One region of the Kocuria salsicia genome, then DNA from elsewhere that is predicted to be linked to it. Evidence: predicted binding sites of a transcription regulator. Region 1 holds the regulator's gene; the other holds the start of a gene.

Region 1 (7,447 bases):
GAATCTCACACCCACCGGGACGCCGCGCCGCAGGACTCCGCGCAGCCCGGTGACCTGACCGGCCCGCAGCTCGAGGACGTCGTCTCGAGGGTTCTGGCCCGCGCACGCAGCCGCGCCGAGGCCCCCCTGGCCGCAGCCGGCTCCCATCCGGCCGACGGTGACGTCGCCGTGACAGAGAGCGGGGCCCGCACCAGCCGCGAGCACCTGGGGCGCGCCCGAGAGCTGGCCGCGGAGAACGAGCACCACGGCGTCGGCGACGGCGAGCAGCAGGACCTCGCGGAGCGTCACGCCCTGCGCCGCGTCGCGGGGTTGTCCACGGAGCTCGAGGACGTCACCGAGGTCGAGTACCGCCAGCTGCGCCTGGAGCGCGTGGTTCTTGCCGGCGTTTTCTCGAGCGGCACCCTGGCGGACGCCGAGAACTCCCTGCGGGAACTCGCCGCCCTGGCGGAGACCGCCGGCTCCGAGGTCATGGACGGCCTGCTGCAGCGCCGCGTGAACCCTGACCCCGGCACGTACCTCGGCTCGGGCAAGGCACTCGAGCTCAAGGATGTCGTGGCCGCCACGGGAGCGGATACCGTGGTCGTGGACGCTGAGCTCGCCCCGTCCCAGCGCCGTGCTCTGGAGGACGTGGTCAAGGTCAAGGTCATCGACCGCACCGGACTCATCCTGGACATCTTCGCGCAGCACGCGAAGTCCAAGGAGGGCAAGGCGCAGGTCGAGCTCGCGCAGCTCGAGTACATGCTTCCCCGCCTGCGCGGCTGGGGCGACTCCCTCTCGCGCCAGGCCGGTGGCCGTGCCGCGTCCGGCGAGGGCATCGGCAGCCGCGGCCCCGGTGAGACCAAGATCGAGCTGGACCGCCGTCGCATCCGTCAGCGCATGGCCAAGTTGCGCCGCGAGATCGCGGGAATGAAGCCGGCCCGCGAGACCAAGCGGTTGAACCGTAAGCGCAATTCCGTTCCTTCCGTGGCCATCGCCGGCTACACCAACGCGGGGAAGTCCTCCCTCCTGAACCGGCTCACGGACGCCGGGGTACTCGTGGAGAACGCGCTGTTCGCCACGCTGGACCCCACCGTGCGCAAGGCCGAGACCCCTGACGGTATCGGCTACACCCTCGCGGACACGGTGGGCTTCGTGCGCTCGCTGCCCACGCAGCTGGTCGAGGCGTTCCGCTCCACACTGGAGGAGGTAGCGGATGCGGACGTGATCGTGCACGTGGTGGACGCCTCTCACCCGGACCCCGAGGGCCAGCTCAAGGCAGTGCGTGACGTTCTCACGGACGTGGGGGCGAACAGCATCCCCGAGATCGTGGCGCTGAACAAGGCGGACGTCGCGGATCCCGTGGTCCTCGCGCGTCTGCGCAACCACGAGAACCCCTCGGTGGCCGTCTCCGCTCGCACGGGAGAGGGGGTCGAGGAGCTGCAGCGCCTGATCGCGGCCGCCATCCCGCGCCCGGACCACGAGCTGGAGCTGATGGTGCCCTACGTTCACGGGGAGGTCGTCTCACGGCTGCACGCCCAGGACGCCGAGATCCTGCGCACCGAGCACACGGAGGACGGCACCCGGCTGCACGTGCGGGTGCGCGAGGACCTCGTGGCGGACCTCGAGCCCTACCTGGTCCCGGGCGCGGAGGATCCTGCCGGCGCATGACCTCCGTGTTCATCGACGAGACCGGGGCGGACATCTCGGACGTCCGCCCGGAGTCCCTGCCCGGGGGTGCGGACGCCCTCGAATTGCTGGACGCCGCCGTCGCCGCCCTGGGAGGCCAGCGGCGGGAAGGGCAGCGCTTCATGGCCGCGAAGGTCGCCGAGGCGCTGGAGACCCGCAGGCACCTGCTGGTGCAGGCCGGCACGGGCACGGGCAAGTCCCTCGCGTACCTCGTGCCGGCGTTGCGCCACGCCCGGAACGCGGACAAGCCCGTAGTCGTTGCCACCGCCACGCTCGCCCTCCAGTCCCAGATCACCGGCCGCGACGTCCCCCGTCTGCTGGACGCCCTCGAGCACGAGCTCGACGAACGCCCGACCGTGGCCCTGCTCAAGGGTCGTTCCAACTACGCGTGCTTGCACAAGGTGGAGGGCGGCTACCCGGAGGATGACGACGCCGCGCTGTTCTCCGTGCCCGGCACGGCCACCGGCGGTGCCGGCTCCGGGGCGGAGCGTCCCCTTGGTGGGCTCGCCCAGCAGGTGGTGCGGCTGCGGGAGTGGGTCGGGTCCACCGAGACCGGTGACCGGGACGATGTCCAGCCCGGTGTCTCGGACGCCGCGTGGCGCCAGGTCTCGGTCACCGCGAAGGAGTGCCTGGGGCGCAAGTGCCCCCTGGTGGAGGAGTGCTTTGCCGAGCGGGCGCGGGCCCAGGCGGGAGAGGCGGACGTGGTGATCACCAACCACGCGCTGCTCGCGATCAACGCCTTCGAGGGACTCGCGGTGCTGCCCGAGCACGACGTCGTGATCGTGGACGAGGCGCACGAGCTGCGCGACCGTGTCACGGGAGCCGTGACGGCGTCGTTGTCCGCGGCGGCCGTGCGCGCGGCGGGAACCGGTGTGCGCAAGCACACGGCCGCCTCCGGCGAAGCGCTTGAGCGCGCCGCCGAGGCCTTCGACCGTGCCTTCGAGGACGAGCAGTCCGGGCTGCTGCCCCGCGGTTTCACCGAGGAGCAGGTCTACGCGGTGCGGGGAGTCCAGGACGCCGCCCGCACGGGGCTGAGCGAGACCAAGGGGGAGAGCAAGGGAGAGGACGCCGGGCGGCACGCCGCGCGATCGCGGCTCTCCGAGCTGCTCGACACCGCCGAGCGGATGCTGGGCGCGGACACCACCAGGGACGTCCTGTGGATCTCCAGGGTGGGCAGGTGGAGTCCCGGAGCCGGCTACGAAGGGGCCGGCCCGGGGGAGCCCGCCACCCTCAACATTGCACCCCTCAGCGTGGCCGGGCCCCTGCGGGAGGGGCTGTTCGACGGTCGCACAGTGGTCCTGACTTCCGCCACGCTGGCCGTGGGCTCCTCCTTCGCCTCCGTCGCCGGATCTCTCGGGCTGCAGGGCCCCGGGGCACCGAAGTGGCGCGGCGTGGACGTCGGCAGCCCCTTCGACTACCGCAGCCAGGGCATCCTCTACGTGGCGAAGCACCTGGCGAAACCGGGGCGCGGAGTATCGGACGAGCAGCTCGACGAGCTGCTGGAACTCCTCGAGGCGTCCGGCGGAGGGGCGCTCGGACTCTTCTCCTCCCGCCGCGCCGCTGAGGACGCTGCCGAGGCGCTGCGAGAACGCACGGAGCTGCCCATCCTGTGCCAGGGGGACGCCTCCCTGCCCTCGCTCGTCAAGGAGTTCACGGACGACCCCGCGGCAAGTCTCTTCGGCACCATGAGCTTGTGGCAGGGGGTCGACGTTCCCGGGCACTCCTGTCGGCTCGTGGTGATCGACCGGATCCCGTTTCCCCGCCCCGATGATCCGCTGGGCACCGCGCGCACGCGTGCCACGGAGCGGGCGGGAGGTAACGGGTTCATGACGGTCTCCGCGTCCCACGCCGCGGTGCGGCTCGCCCAGGGTGCCGGTCGGCTGATCCGCTCGAGCGGGGACCGCGGCGTCGTCGCCGTGCTGGACTCCCGCCTGGCCACGGCCCGGTACGGATCCTTCCTGACCCGTTCGCTGCCTCCCCTGTGGCGCACGACGGACCGGCAGATGGTGCTCGGCGCGCTGAAGCGCCTCGATGCCTCCTGACGGAGCCCCCGGGCTGGACCTGGCTGTGTGGCGGGTCGAGGCGGGTACCGGCAACGCCGACGCTGCCTCGCCCTGACGGAACCACTGGAGGGCACGCGGGTGCCACCGCGGTCTGGGTGACGACGACGCAGGGTGGCTGCGCGCCGATGCTGCTGCGATCCCACGTGTGGGTGGGTGCCCCCGTGGCGGTGACGCGGTGGGGTGGCTGGTCCCGGGCCGGACTACAGGGCGCGGAAGACGGAGACGACCTTGCCCATCACTGTGGCGTGGTCGCCGAGGATCGGCTCGTAGCGCGTGTTCTGCGGCAGCAGCCAGGTGTGCCCGTCGCGCTGGCGGAATGTCTTGACAGTGGCCTCGTCGTCGAGCAGGGCAGCCACGACGTCGCCGTTCTCCGCCGAGTTCTGCTGGCGGACGACCACCCAGTCGCCGTCGCAGATGGCGGCGTCGATCATGGAGTCGCCGGAGACCTTCAGCATGAACAGCTGGCCGTGACCCACGAACTGACGCGGGAGGGAGAAGACGTCCTCGACCGACTGCTCGGCCGTGATGGGCCCACCGGCGGCGATGCGTCCCACGAGGGGTACGGAGACCATGGCGGAGGACTCGTCCGCGGAGGGGAGGTCTCCGATCGTGTGGACGGACGGGGACGGAAGACGGCCGGCCATCTCCCCGCGGGCCTCGGGAGCATCCTGCTCGGCCCCCAGGTGGCGGTTCAGCTCCTCGGCGCTGAGCGGACGGAGCACCTCCATGGCGCGCGGGCGGCGCGGATCGCGGCGGAGGTACCCCCACTTCTCGAGCTGGCCGAGCTGGTGCGTGACGCTGGAGAGGGAGGCCAGACCCACGATGTCCCCGATCTCCCTCATGGACGGCGGGTAGCCCCGTGAGGCGATGGAGCGCTGGACGGCGGCCAGGATCCTGGCCTGCCGCGGGGTGAGCGAACGCGCGCGGGTCTCTGCCGCGCGGCGATCCGGGGAAGAAGTGCTCACGTGCGGGTCCTTTCGCCGTGTCACGCGGTGCGGTGGTGTCCCAGGGGGACGGCGCGGCGCTGGGGCGCTTATGCGTGTCGGAGATGTGGGGTCGACTGACTGCTGTGTGACCTCGAGCTTAACCCGCGAAAGGCCGCCGATTCAAATATGTGTTCGAAAACAGCCTCGACAGTGTTCGTACATCCGTGCTAGAACTGAAACCTGTCATTCGAAGGTGTGTTCTACGAACGCAGTACAGGATTCGAACACCGCCGCCGGGAGGTGGCGCCGCCCCGATCACCAGGAGGTTGTCGTGACCGCACTCATCATGCCGAGGTCCCTACGTCGCGGTGCCGCCGCACCCGTGTCCCGCCTCTCCCGCGCCGCCCGTCGCGCGGCCACGGTCGCCGCTCCGGCGGCCACCCGCGGGGCGAGCACCGTGCGCGCAGCCGGAGCGAGTGCCCGCGGGCGCCGCCCGGAGGGGGCGAGCGGGAGTGCCGGGTCCGGCGTTCACCTCACCCGCCGAGGGCGCTTCCTGCTGATGGGGCTCCCGTTCGTCACCGGTGCCGCGGCGCTTCTCGTGGTGGCTGCGGTGTTCCTCCTCCCGGCCACCGTCAAGGCCTCCACTGACAGCGTGGCGGAACCCGTCACCCGCAGCGTCACCGTGCAGGCGAACCAGACGCTGTGGGAGATCGCTGCCTCCTCGGAGCCCCAGCGCGACACCCGCGAGGTCATGAGTGACATCGCGGAGCTCAACGGGCTCTCCTCGCCCTCGCTCATGGCCGGACAGGTCCTCGAGGTGCCGGCCCGCTGATGCCCTCCGGGGCCCGGGGACCCGGATCGGAGCAGTTGCCGCCGGTTTGCCCCGGTGGCCGGCAACTCGTAACCGCATGGAGAACGTCCTCGAAGAACTTCCCCGGAGAAGTTCATAGACTGGGGCGGTGAACAATCCCGCCGCACCCCTCGACTCCCTTCCGCTGCGCGACGACCTGCGCGGAATGTCCCCGTACGGGGCTCCCCAGCTGCAGGTCGCGGTCGCGCTGAACACGAACGAGAACACGCATCCCGTGCCGGACGACGTCGTGGAGGCCATCACGAGGCGCGTGCACGAGACGGCCGTGTCCCTGAACCGGTATCCGGACCGCGACTTCACGGACCTGCGCCGCGCACTCGCAAACTACCTGGGCCACGGTCTCACCGAGGACAACCTCTGGGCGGCCAACGGCTCGAACGAGATCCTGCAGCAGATCCTCCAGGCGTTCGGGGGCCAGGGCCGCTCCGTGTTGAGCTTCGTCCCCACGTACTCCATGTACCCCCTGCTGGCCCTCGGTACCGGCACGGAGTTCACCGCGGGGAGTCGCGCCGAGGACTTCTCGCTCTCTGCAGAGTCGGCCGCGCAGCAGGTGCGGACCCACGCACCGGACGTCGTCTTCCTGTGCTCGCCGAACAACCCCACGGGTACCGCCCTGGGCCTGGACGTGGTCCGTGCCGTGTACGAGGCGGGGGAGGACGCCAACACCGTGGTGGTCGTGGACGAGGCGTACGCAGAGTTCGCACGCTTCGGCACGCCGTCCGCCCTGACCCTGCTGGAGGGCCGGCCCCGACTGATCGTGACCCGCACCATGAGCAAGGCCTTTGCGCTGGCCGGCGCCAGGCTGGGGTACTTCGCAGCGGCCCGCGAGGTCGCTGATGCCATGCGGCTCGTGCGCCTGCCCTACCACCTCTCGAGCGTCACCCAGGCGACGGCACTGGCGGCGCTGGCTCACCACGAGACGCTCCTGGCCACGGTGGAGGACGTCAAGATGCAGCGGGACCGGATCGTGGACGAGCTCAAGCGCATGGGCCTGACCCCGGCGGAGTCGGACTCCAACTTCGTCTTTTTCGCGTGCCACGGGGACGCCCACGACATGTGGCAGGCGCTCTTGGACCGGGGCGTCCTGGTGCGCGACGTCGGCATTCCCGGCCACCTGCGCGTCACGGCCGGCACGGAGGCAGAGACTACCGCGTTCCTCGAGGCCGTGGAGGACTACCTGTCCGTCCACTGACGAGGCGCCCGGGCCGGGCGGCACGAGGCCAGCAGTCACCTGGGGCTGACCTGGCGCGACTGGCCCGGTGCTGGACGAGGGGACGGTGTCCATCCGGCCCACGACGCAGTACCGTCGGCGCGGTTCAGCCGGTCGGGGGCCCGCCTAGAATGGAACGGTCCCGTGAAGGGTCGCGGGACACGAACACCAAGGAGTCAACGCAGCACATGAGCGCAGCCGAGAAGCAGCGAACCGCCAGCGTGGAGCGCGTGACGAGTGAGTCCACGGTGCGCGTGAGCGTCAACCTGGACGGCACGGGGACGTCGCGGATCGAGACGACCGTCCCGTTCTACGACCACATGCTCACCGCCCTGTCCAAGCACTCCCTGATCGACCTGGACGTCCAGGCGCACGGTGACACGGACATCGACGTCCACCACACGGTGGAGGACACGGCGATCGTGCTCGGAGAGGCGCTGCGCGAGGCTCTCGGGAACAAGCGCGGGATCCGCCGCTACGGGCAGGCCACCGTGCCGCTGGACGAGGCCCTGGCCTCCGCGGTGGTGGACGTCTCCGGGCGTCCATACACGGTGCACCTCGGGGAGCCGGAGGGGCAGCAGTACCACCTGATCGGCGGGCACTTCACCGGGTCCATGACCCGTCACGTCTTCGAGTCGCTGGCCCACCACGCACAGCTGTGCCTGCACGTGGAGCTCCTCCGCGGCCGGGACCCGCACCACATCGTCGAGGC
Region 2 (7,447 bases), on a different contig from region 1:
GGTCTGCACCCGAATGGTGCCGGGGGCGATGTTGGTGACCGTGGCCTCGTCCGCGCCGGGGGTGCCCGCCACGGCGCGCTGGCCGAGGGAGACGTCCGTGTTCTCGACCCCGGAGACCGTGAACTCCGATCCCCCGGTGAAGTCGATGCCCAGGTTGAACCCGCCTTTGACCACGGGGATCAGCACGGAGACCACCACGAGCGCCAGGCTCACCGCGAGCCACAACCCGCGCTTCTGGACGAACGGGTAGGAGCGGCGCCCGCTGTGCAGGTCGTTGCCGAATCGCGCGAGTCGGTTGCTCATCGCTGGGCCTCCTGAGTGTCGGAGTGGGCGGAGGACGACGCCGTGTCGTCACCGGGGGCCGCCTCGCGTGCCGCGCGGCGTCGTCGTTCGGCGATCGTGAGGCCGTCGTTCTCGGAGGGGTCGCGCAGCCGCCCGGCGCCGCGGTAGAGCGGCACGGCGTCGAGGGCCTCCGGGTCCAGGCCGGAGTTCTTGGCGCCGGAGCCGAAATAGCGCGTGCGGGCCAGCAGCACCATGACCGGGTGCGTGAACAGGAACACGACCAGCAGATCCGCGATGGCCGTGAGACCCAAGGTGAACGCGAAGCCGCGCACGTTGCCCACGGCCACGAAGTACAGGACCACCGCGGCCAGCAGGTTCACGGCCTTGGAGGCGAGCACCGTCTGACGTGCCCGCTGCCAGCCGTGGTCCACGGCGGCAGGAATCGTACGCCCGGCGCGGATCTCGTCGCGGATGCGTTCGAAGTAGACGATGAACGAGTCAGCAGTCTGCCCGATAGCCACCACCAGGCCCGCCACGCCGGCGAGTGAGAGCCGGTAGTTGGCGCCCCAGCCGAGCAGTGTGATCGCGAGGTACGTGAGCACACCGGCCACGACGAGCGACGCGATGGTCACGAGCCCCAACCAGCGGTACTGGAACAGCGAGTAGATGCACACGAGCGCCAGACCGATCAGACCGGCCACGATGCCCATGCGCAGCTGGTCGCTGCCCAGCGTCGCGGAGACCTGCTGCTCCGAGTCGATCGAGAAGGACACCGGCAGCGCACCGTACTTCAGCTGCTGGGACAAGAACTTGGCCTCGTCCTCCGTAAAGCTGCCCGTGATCTGCGCCTTGCCGTCCGTGATGACGGAGTTCATGCTCGGCGCGGAGATCACGGAGCCGTCCAGCACGATGGCGAACTGGGAGCGGGGATCGCCCTGGCTGCTCTGCCCCAGGCTGTAGAGCCGCTCGGAGAGGTCCTTGAAGGTCCTGGTGCCCTGCTCGTCGAACTGCAGGTTCACGGCGAAACCACCCGTGGCGTGGCCCTGCGAGTTCGTGGCCTGGGCGTAGGACGCGTCCGAGATCTCGGTGCCGGGGATCTCCACCGGCCCAAGGATGAACTTGGTGCCGTTCTCGGAGCCGCCCTGCGAGTCGCACGCCACCACGGCCTTGTCCTGCGGCTGCGCGGCACGCTCCTCCTGCGACTGACCCTTGGTGCAGTCCAGGGCCTCGTACTGGGCGTAAAGCTCGCGGGTCACCCAGTTGGGGTCCGAGGAGTTGGTGGGCTTCGCGTCCGGCTCCGGGATGGACTTCGGATCCGTGCGCTTGTCCGCCGGTGTGGGCGCACCGTCGCCGGTGACGATCACGGGGCGGAACGCCATCTGCGCCGAGGTCTGGATGAGGTCGCGGGTCTCGCTCGAGGGCACGCCGGGCATCGACACGACGATGTTGCGCCCGGACTGGGTCGTGATCTCCGCCTCCGAGACACCCGCGCCGTCCACGCGCTGGCGGATGATCTCCACGGCCTGGTCAAGCTGCTCCTGGGAGATCTCCTTGCCGGCGTCATCACCCTGGAGGGTGGGCGAGAGCACCATCTGCGTACCGCCCTCGAGGTCCAGGGCCAGCTTCGGACCCCACCCCGTGCGGTCCGTGCTGACCCCGTAGACCAGCACCCCCGCCAGGATCGCGACCACGGCCACGAGGGCGAGCAGGGCCTTGCGGGCCGACGCCGCAGCAGCAGCAGCCCCCGAGCGCGGCCGCGCCGTAGCGCCCCCGCCCTTCGCGCCGTTCGCGCGCAAGCCGGTCTCCTCCGATGTCCTGTGCCGACGCCAGCGGGAGCCCCTGGGCTCCCCGGGGGTCCCCGACGCCTTCTTCTGTGCTGCCATAGCCGTCCTTCAACGAGCCCGTCACCGGCACCGCACGGGCCGGTCGACGCATGAGAAACGGGCCGATGTCATCGGCCCGTGTCCCAGCGGGGGGGGTGGATCAGTTGGTGGTGGTACCGCGGTCCTCGCCGTTGCGGGCGTCGCGCCAGGTCCGGTGATCCTGCTCCGGTGCGACGTCGCCAGCTGCGGTGTTCCCGGCGGCGGTGTTCCCGGCGGCGGTTGCACCTCCGGGGGCGGTTCCGGTCGTGTCCGACTCACTGCGCGCGGCGCCGGTCACGACGTTGCCGTTCTCAGCGGCTGTGTTCCCGGACGCGTCGTGCACGGTGCCCGCGGTCGTCGTACCGGTGGCCGCAGGGCCGTCGACGACGGCGCCCCCATCCGCCCCGGAGTCCGCGGGAGTCTCGTCCACCACGGTGGTCACGGTCTGGGAGTGCACGGTGACGAGCTGGCCCGGGGAGATCTCCAGGACGGCCTTGTTCTGCTCGCGGTCCATGTCGCGCAGCGTTCCGTAGAGGCCGAAGCTGGTCATCACGCGCGTGCCGGGTTCCATGGTCGCCTGCTTGGCCCTCATCTGGGCCTGGGCCTTCTTCTGGCGGCGCATGGGCAGCCAGAGCAGCAGCACCATCACCACGAGCATCACGGGCAGGAACCACGCGGTCCCACCTCCGCCGGCAGCAGCTTCCTGGGTTTCTGCGAGGAGCGTCACAAATGATCCGTTCTGTCGTCGTGCGAGGGGTCGCGCGTGGCAGGTGCCCGCTGACCCGCGGGAATGATTCGAGCACGCGCTCGGGTTCGCATGAAGTTTAGTGGATGGATCTGGTGACCCGCTGGACGGTGACAGGACCGGCTAGGAGGAGGCGTCCCGCTCCTGCTCCGCGTTCGAGGCCAGCGCCGTGCGCAGGGCCGGATCCTTGAACGCCGCGTGGTTCGGGACCTCCAGACCCAGGTGTTCCCACGCGGCCGCCATGGCGATGCGCCCGCGCGGCGTGCGCCCCAGCAGTCCCTCCCGCACGAGGAACGGCTCGGCCAGGGTCTCCACGGTCTCGGTCTCCTCACCCACCGCGATCGCCAGGGTGGACAGCCCCACGGGGCCACCGTTGAACTTTCCCACGAGCGCCGAGAGCACGTTGCGGTCGAGCCGGTCGAGGCCACGGACGTCCACCTCGTACATGTCCAGTGCGGCGCCGGCGGCGCGCGCGTCGATCCGGTCCACGCCGTGCACGAGTGCCCAGTCCCGCACGCGGCGCAGCAGCCGGTTCGCGATGCGGGGGGTTCCCCGGGAGCGGGAAGCCACCTCGCTGAACGCCTCCGTGGTCATGGTGAGGTCCAAGAGGGCGGCCGAGCGGCGCAACACGAGTTCCAGCTCCGGGACGGAGTAGAACTCCAGGTGCCCTGTGAAGCCGAAGCGGTCCCGCAGAGGGCCAGGCAGCAGACCGGCACGCGTGGTCGCGCCCACGAGCGTGAACGGTGGGAGGTCCAGCGGGATAGACGTGGCACCGGCCCCCTTGCCCACAACGATGTCCACGCGGAAGTCCTCCATGGCCATGTAGAGCATCTCCTCGGCCGGGCGGGACATGCGGTGGATCTCGTCCAGGAAGAGCACCTCCCCGTGGGTCAGGGAGGACAGGATCGCGGCGAGGTCCCCGGCGTGCTGGATGGCGGGGCCGGAGGAGATCCGCAGGGGGACGTCCAGGTCCTGGGCAATGATCATGGCGAGCGTGGTCTTGCCGAGCCCCGGGGGTCCCGAGAGCAGCACATGGTCCGCCGTGCGACCGCGCAGCTTGGACGCCTCCAGCACGAGCGAGAGCTGGGCACGCACGCGCTGCTGGCCCACGAAGTCCTCGAGCGTGCCCGGGCGCAGGGACGCCTCGAGCTGCTGGTCGTCGTAGTCGCCCTCCGCACCAACGAGCCGCTGCTGCCCGGTGGACGCGCCGTCCTCGATGGCCATGCTCAACGCCCCCCGGTGCGGGCGTGAGAGGTGCCCTTGGAGGTGCCGAGCCAGGACAGGACGGCGCGCAGGATCTCCGCCACGTTGCCCGAGTCGGCGAGCTCGGGCTGGGTCTGCAGGGCGTCGTCGATGCCCCGGGCGGCGTCCTTCTCGCTCCACCCCAGACCGGTCAGGGCATCAACGACCTGCTCACGCCAGACCTGCATCTGCGGCTGGGCGCCCTGCACGCTTGCGGGCTCGGGGAGTACAAGCTTGTCGGCCAGTTCGAGCACGATCCGGCGCGCGGACTTGGGACCGATGCCCGGCACGGCGGTGAATGCCTTGTCGTCACCCGCGGCGATCGCGCGCCTGGCGTCGTCCGGGCCGAGCACGGAGACCGCCGCCAGGGCCGTGCGCGGGCCCACCCCGGAGACCCCGAGCATCACGGTGAACACTTCCTTCTCGTCCGCGCGGGAGAAGCCGAAGAGCAGGGGGGACTCGTCCTTCCGCGCGATGTACGCGGTGTGCAGACGCGTGGTGGAACCCACCCGCAGTCCCGCGAGGGTGTGGGTGCTCGCGTGGACCTCGACCCCGAAGCCGGCGACCTCCACGACCGCGAGCGTGGTCCCCACGAACTGCACCTCACCGGTGACCGAGGCAATCACGGTCCGCTCCCCTCTCCCGGCTCCGCGCGGGTCGTCTCAGTGGCGGCGGCCCCGCCGCCGGGGCGCCCGTCCGTGCGCAACCGTCCCACCGAGGGGGCAGCCGCACACGTTCGAACAGATGTGCGAATACTGCTGGCCACTGTACCAAGGCCCGGGGACATGATGAGCGACACCCGGATGCTCCAGCGTGCCGTCGCGATCCTGTCGCAACGGGGCGGGTCAGCGGAAGCGAGACCCGCCGGAGTGCCCGGAGGACCGGGGCTTTCCCGCACCCGGCGCGCGGGACGCCGTCTCGGCCCGCCGCCACGCCTGCTGCGCGGGGGTCAGCGTGCCGGCAGTGCCTGCGCGGGAGGGTCTGGACCCCGAGTGGGTGGAGGTCCGCTCGGCCGCGTTGACCCCGGAGACGCCGCCACGCCAGCCGTGGCACACCGCCAGAGCAAGGGCGTCCGCGGCGTCCGCGGGACGCGGCGGGGCATCCAGGCGCAGGATCCGCACGACCATGCGGTTGACCGACTCCTTGTCCGCGGACCCGTCACCGGTGACCGCGGCCTTGACCTCGGACGGTGTGTGCCAGGCCACGGGGATTCCGCGTCTGGCAGCCGCTGCGATGACGACGCCGGTGGCCTGCGCGGTGCCCACCACGGTGGGGGCGTTGTTCTGCGCGAACACGCGCTCCACGGCCACCACGTCCGGCCGGAAGCGCTCGATCAGCTCCTCGGCGGTCTCCATGATGGTCAGCACGCGCCGCTCCAGCGCCTCGTCCGCCTTCGTGCCGCTGACCTGGACGTGCACGAACGTGCCCGTGCGCTGGGCGGACATGTCCACCACGGCGAACCCGCAGCGTGTGAGGCCAGGGTCCACGGCGAGCACCCGACGCCCCCCGCGGTCCTGGGTGCGCGGCACGGTCCTACTCGTCGTCCTCGAGCTCGGCCATGACTTCGGCCGGGATGTTCGCGTTCGAGTAGACGTTCTGCACATCGTCGAGCTCCTCGACGGCGTCCACGAGCTTGAGGAACTTCCGCGCACCGTCCGCGTCCAGGTCCACCTTCATGGTCGCCCGGAACTGGGGGTCGTCGTTGTTGTACTCGAGCCCGGCCTCGTCCAGCGATGTACGGATCGCGGGCAGGTCCGTGGCCTCGCTGACCACCTCGAAGACGTCCGACTCGTCCAGCACCTCGTCGGCACCGGCATCCAGGACGGCCATCAGGACGTCGTCCTCCGTCAGCCCGTCCGTCTTCGCGACCTCGACCACGCCCTTGCGCTCGAAGAGGTACGCCACGGAGCCGGAGTCCGCCATGGAGCCGCCGTGGCGGGTCACCGCCACGCGCACCTCGGACGCCGCACGGTTCTTGTTGTCCGTGAGGCACTCGATGTACAGCGCGGTGCCCTGCGGGCCTCGGGCCTCGTAGAGGATCTCGGTGTAGTCGATCGTCTCACCCGTCAGCCCGGCACCACGCTTGACGGCGCGGTCGATGTTGTCGTTGGGCACCGAGTTCTTCTTGGCCTTGGAGACGGCGAGCTCGAGCGCCGGGTTGCCGGAGGTGTCGGCGCCGCCCATGCGGGCCGCGACCTCGATCCCCTTGATGTACTTCGCGAACGCCTTCGCACGCTTGGCGTCGATCGCCGCCTTCTTGTGCTTGGTCGTGGCCCACTTGGAGTGACCTGACATGGATGACCTCCTAGAAACAGTGCGTCCGGCCGTGCTCGGGCCGGACGCGGTGGTGGATTGACTGCCATGATACCGAGCGTGCCCCGTGCGCTGTCACACCAGCGCCTGCGGGCAGCCCCCCCCCCCCCCGCCGGGCGGCGTCGTCAGCGGGGCCGAGAGCTCGCGACCTCGCGGGCCCGCTCCGCGAGCGTGTCGTCGAAGGTCTTCTCCGGCAGGGCCTCACCCCGCACCTCGAGCGCGGCTGAGAGCAGGAAGTCCGCGACGGCCGGGTTCTTCGGCAGCATGGACCCGTGCAGGTAGCTGCCCAGCACGTTGGCCGTACGGGCGCCCTCTGTGCCGTCCTGGCCGTCGTTTCCCGCCCCGGAGACGACCGCGGCGAGCGGTTGCTGGCCCGCGCCCAGGTGGGTCAGTCCGGAGTGGTTCTCGTAGCCGACGATGGTGCCCAGTTCCTGTGACTCGGTCACGATGTTGCCGATCAGGCGCTCGGGGCCCGCGACCGTCTCCAGGTCGAAAATCCCGATGCCCTGCAGGGTCTCTCCCCCGCCGGTGCGGAAGCTCTTCCCCAGGAGCTGGTACAGCCCGCAGATGGCGAGCATCGGCACACCGCGCTCCGCAGCGTCGTGCAGGTGCCCCGAGACGGCCGCGAGGTCCTCCGCCACGCGGAACTGTCCCGAGTCCTGCCCGCCGCCGCCCACGAAGAGGTCCGCCTGCTCCGGCCAGGGGTCACCGGGGTTGTGGTCGTGAACCTCCACTGCGAGCCCGTAGCGTTCGGCTCGGCGCTTGAGCGTGAGGGTGTTGCCCCAGTCACCGTAGATGTTCATGTACCGGGGGTAGAGCTGCACGATGCGCAGCGGTTCTGTGCTGGTCTCTGGCACGGAGTCCTCCTAGATCGCGGCCACGTGAGTCATGCCGCCCAGGATCTTGCGCAGGGACAGCATGGCCGTGTAGGTGCAGAAGATGCGCATGGGACGGTCCCCCGACCCCGCGATGAAGTCCCGCAGGGCGGTCTCCAGGTCCGGCT

What was found. The regulator LexA, encoded in region 1, represses DNA repair genes until DNA is damaged. The targets are predictions, from matches to a motif close to TCGAACANNTGTTCGA.
Region 2: ruvA (Holliday junction branch migration protein RuvA) is a predicted target of LexA. The motif match lies at 4,868-4,883, and genes of this name have one in related genera.

The regions. Positions count from the first base shown of each region.
Region 1 covers NZ_BAAARF010000012.1:31,266-38,712, reverse strand. Annotated here, with positions in the region: gene hflX (GTPase HflX) at 1-1,647, shown strand, start outside; gene ABD264_RS10080 (ATP-dependent DNA helicase) at 1,644-3,707, shown strand; gene lexA (transcriptional repressor LexA) at 3,929-4,693, opposite strand; gene ABD264_RS10070 (LysM peptidoglycan-binding domain-containing protein) at 4,986-5,486, shown strand; gene ABD264_RS10065 (histidinol-phosphate transaminase) at 5,614-6,717, shown strand; gene hisB (imidazoleglycerol-phosphate dehydratase HisB) at 6,924-7,447, shown strand, end outside.
Region 2 covers NZ_BAAARF010000003.1:213,399-220,845, reverse strand. Annotated here, with positions in the region: gene secF (protein translocase subunit SecF) at 1-303, opposite strand, end outside; gene secD (protein translocase subunit SecD) at 300-2,165, opposite strand; gene ABD264_RS01060 (preprotein translocase subunit YajC) at 2,266-2,871, opposite strand; gene ruvB (Holliday junction branch migration DNA helicase RuvB) at 3,013-4,113, opposite strand; gene ruvA (Holliday junction branch migration protein RuvA) at 4,116-4,757, opposite strand; gene ruvC (crossover junction endodeoxyribonuclease RuvC) at 4,977-5,660, opposite strand; gene ABD264_RS01040 (YebC/PmpR family DNA-binding transcriptional regulator) at 5,665-6,426, opposite strand; gene ABD264_RS01035 (type 1 glutamine amidotransferase) at 6,570-7,301, opposite strand; gene ABD264_RS01030 (Mur ligase family protein) at 7,311-7,447, opposite strand, start outside.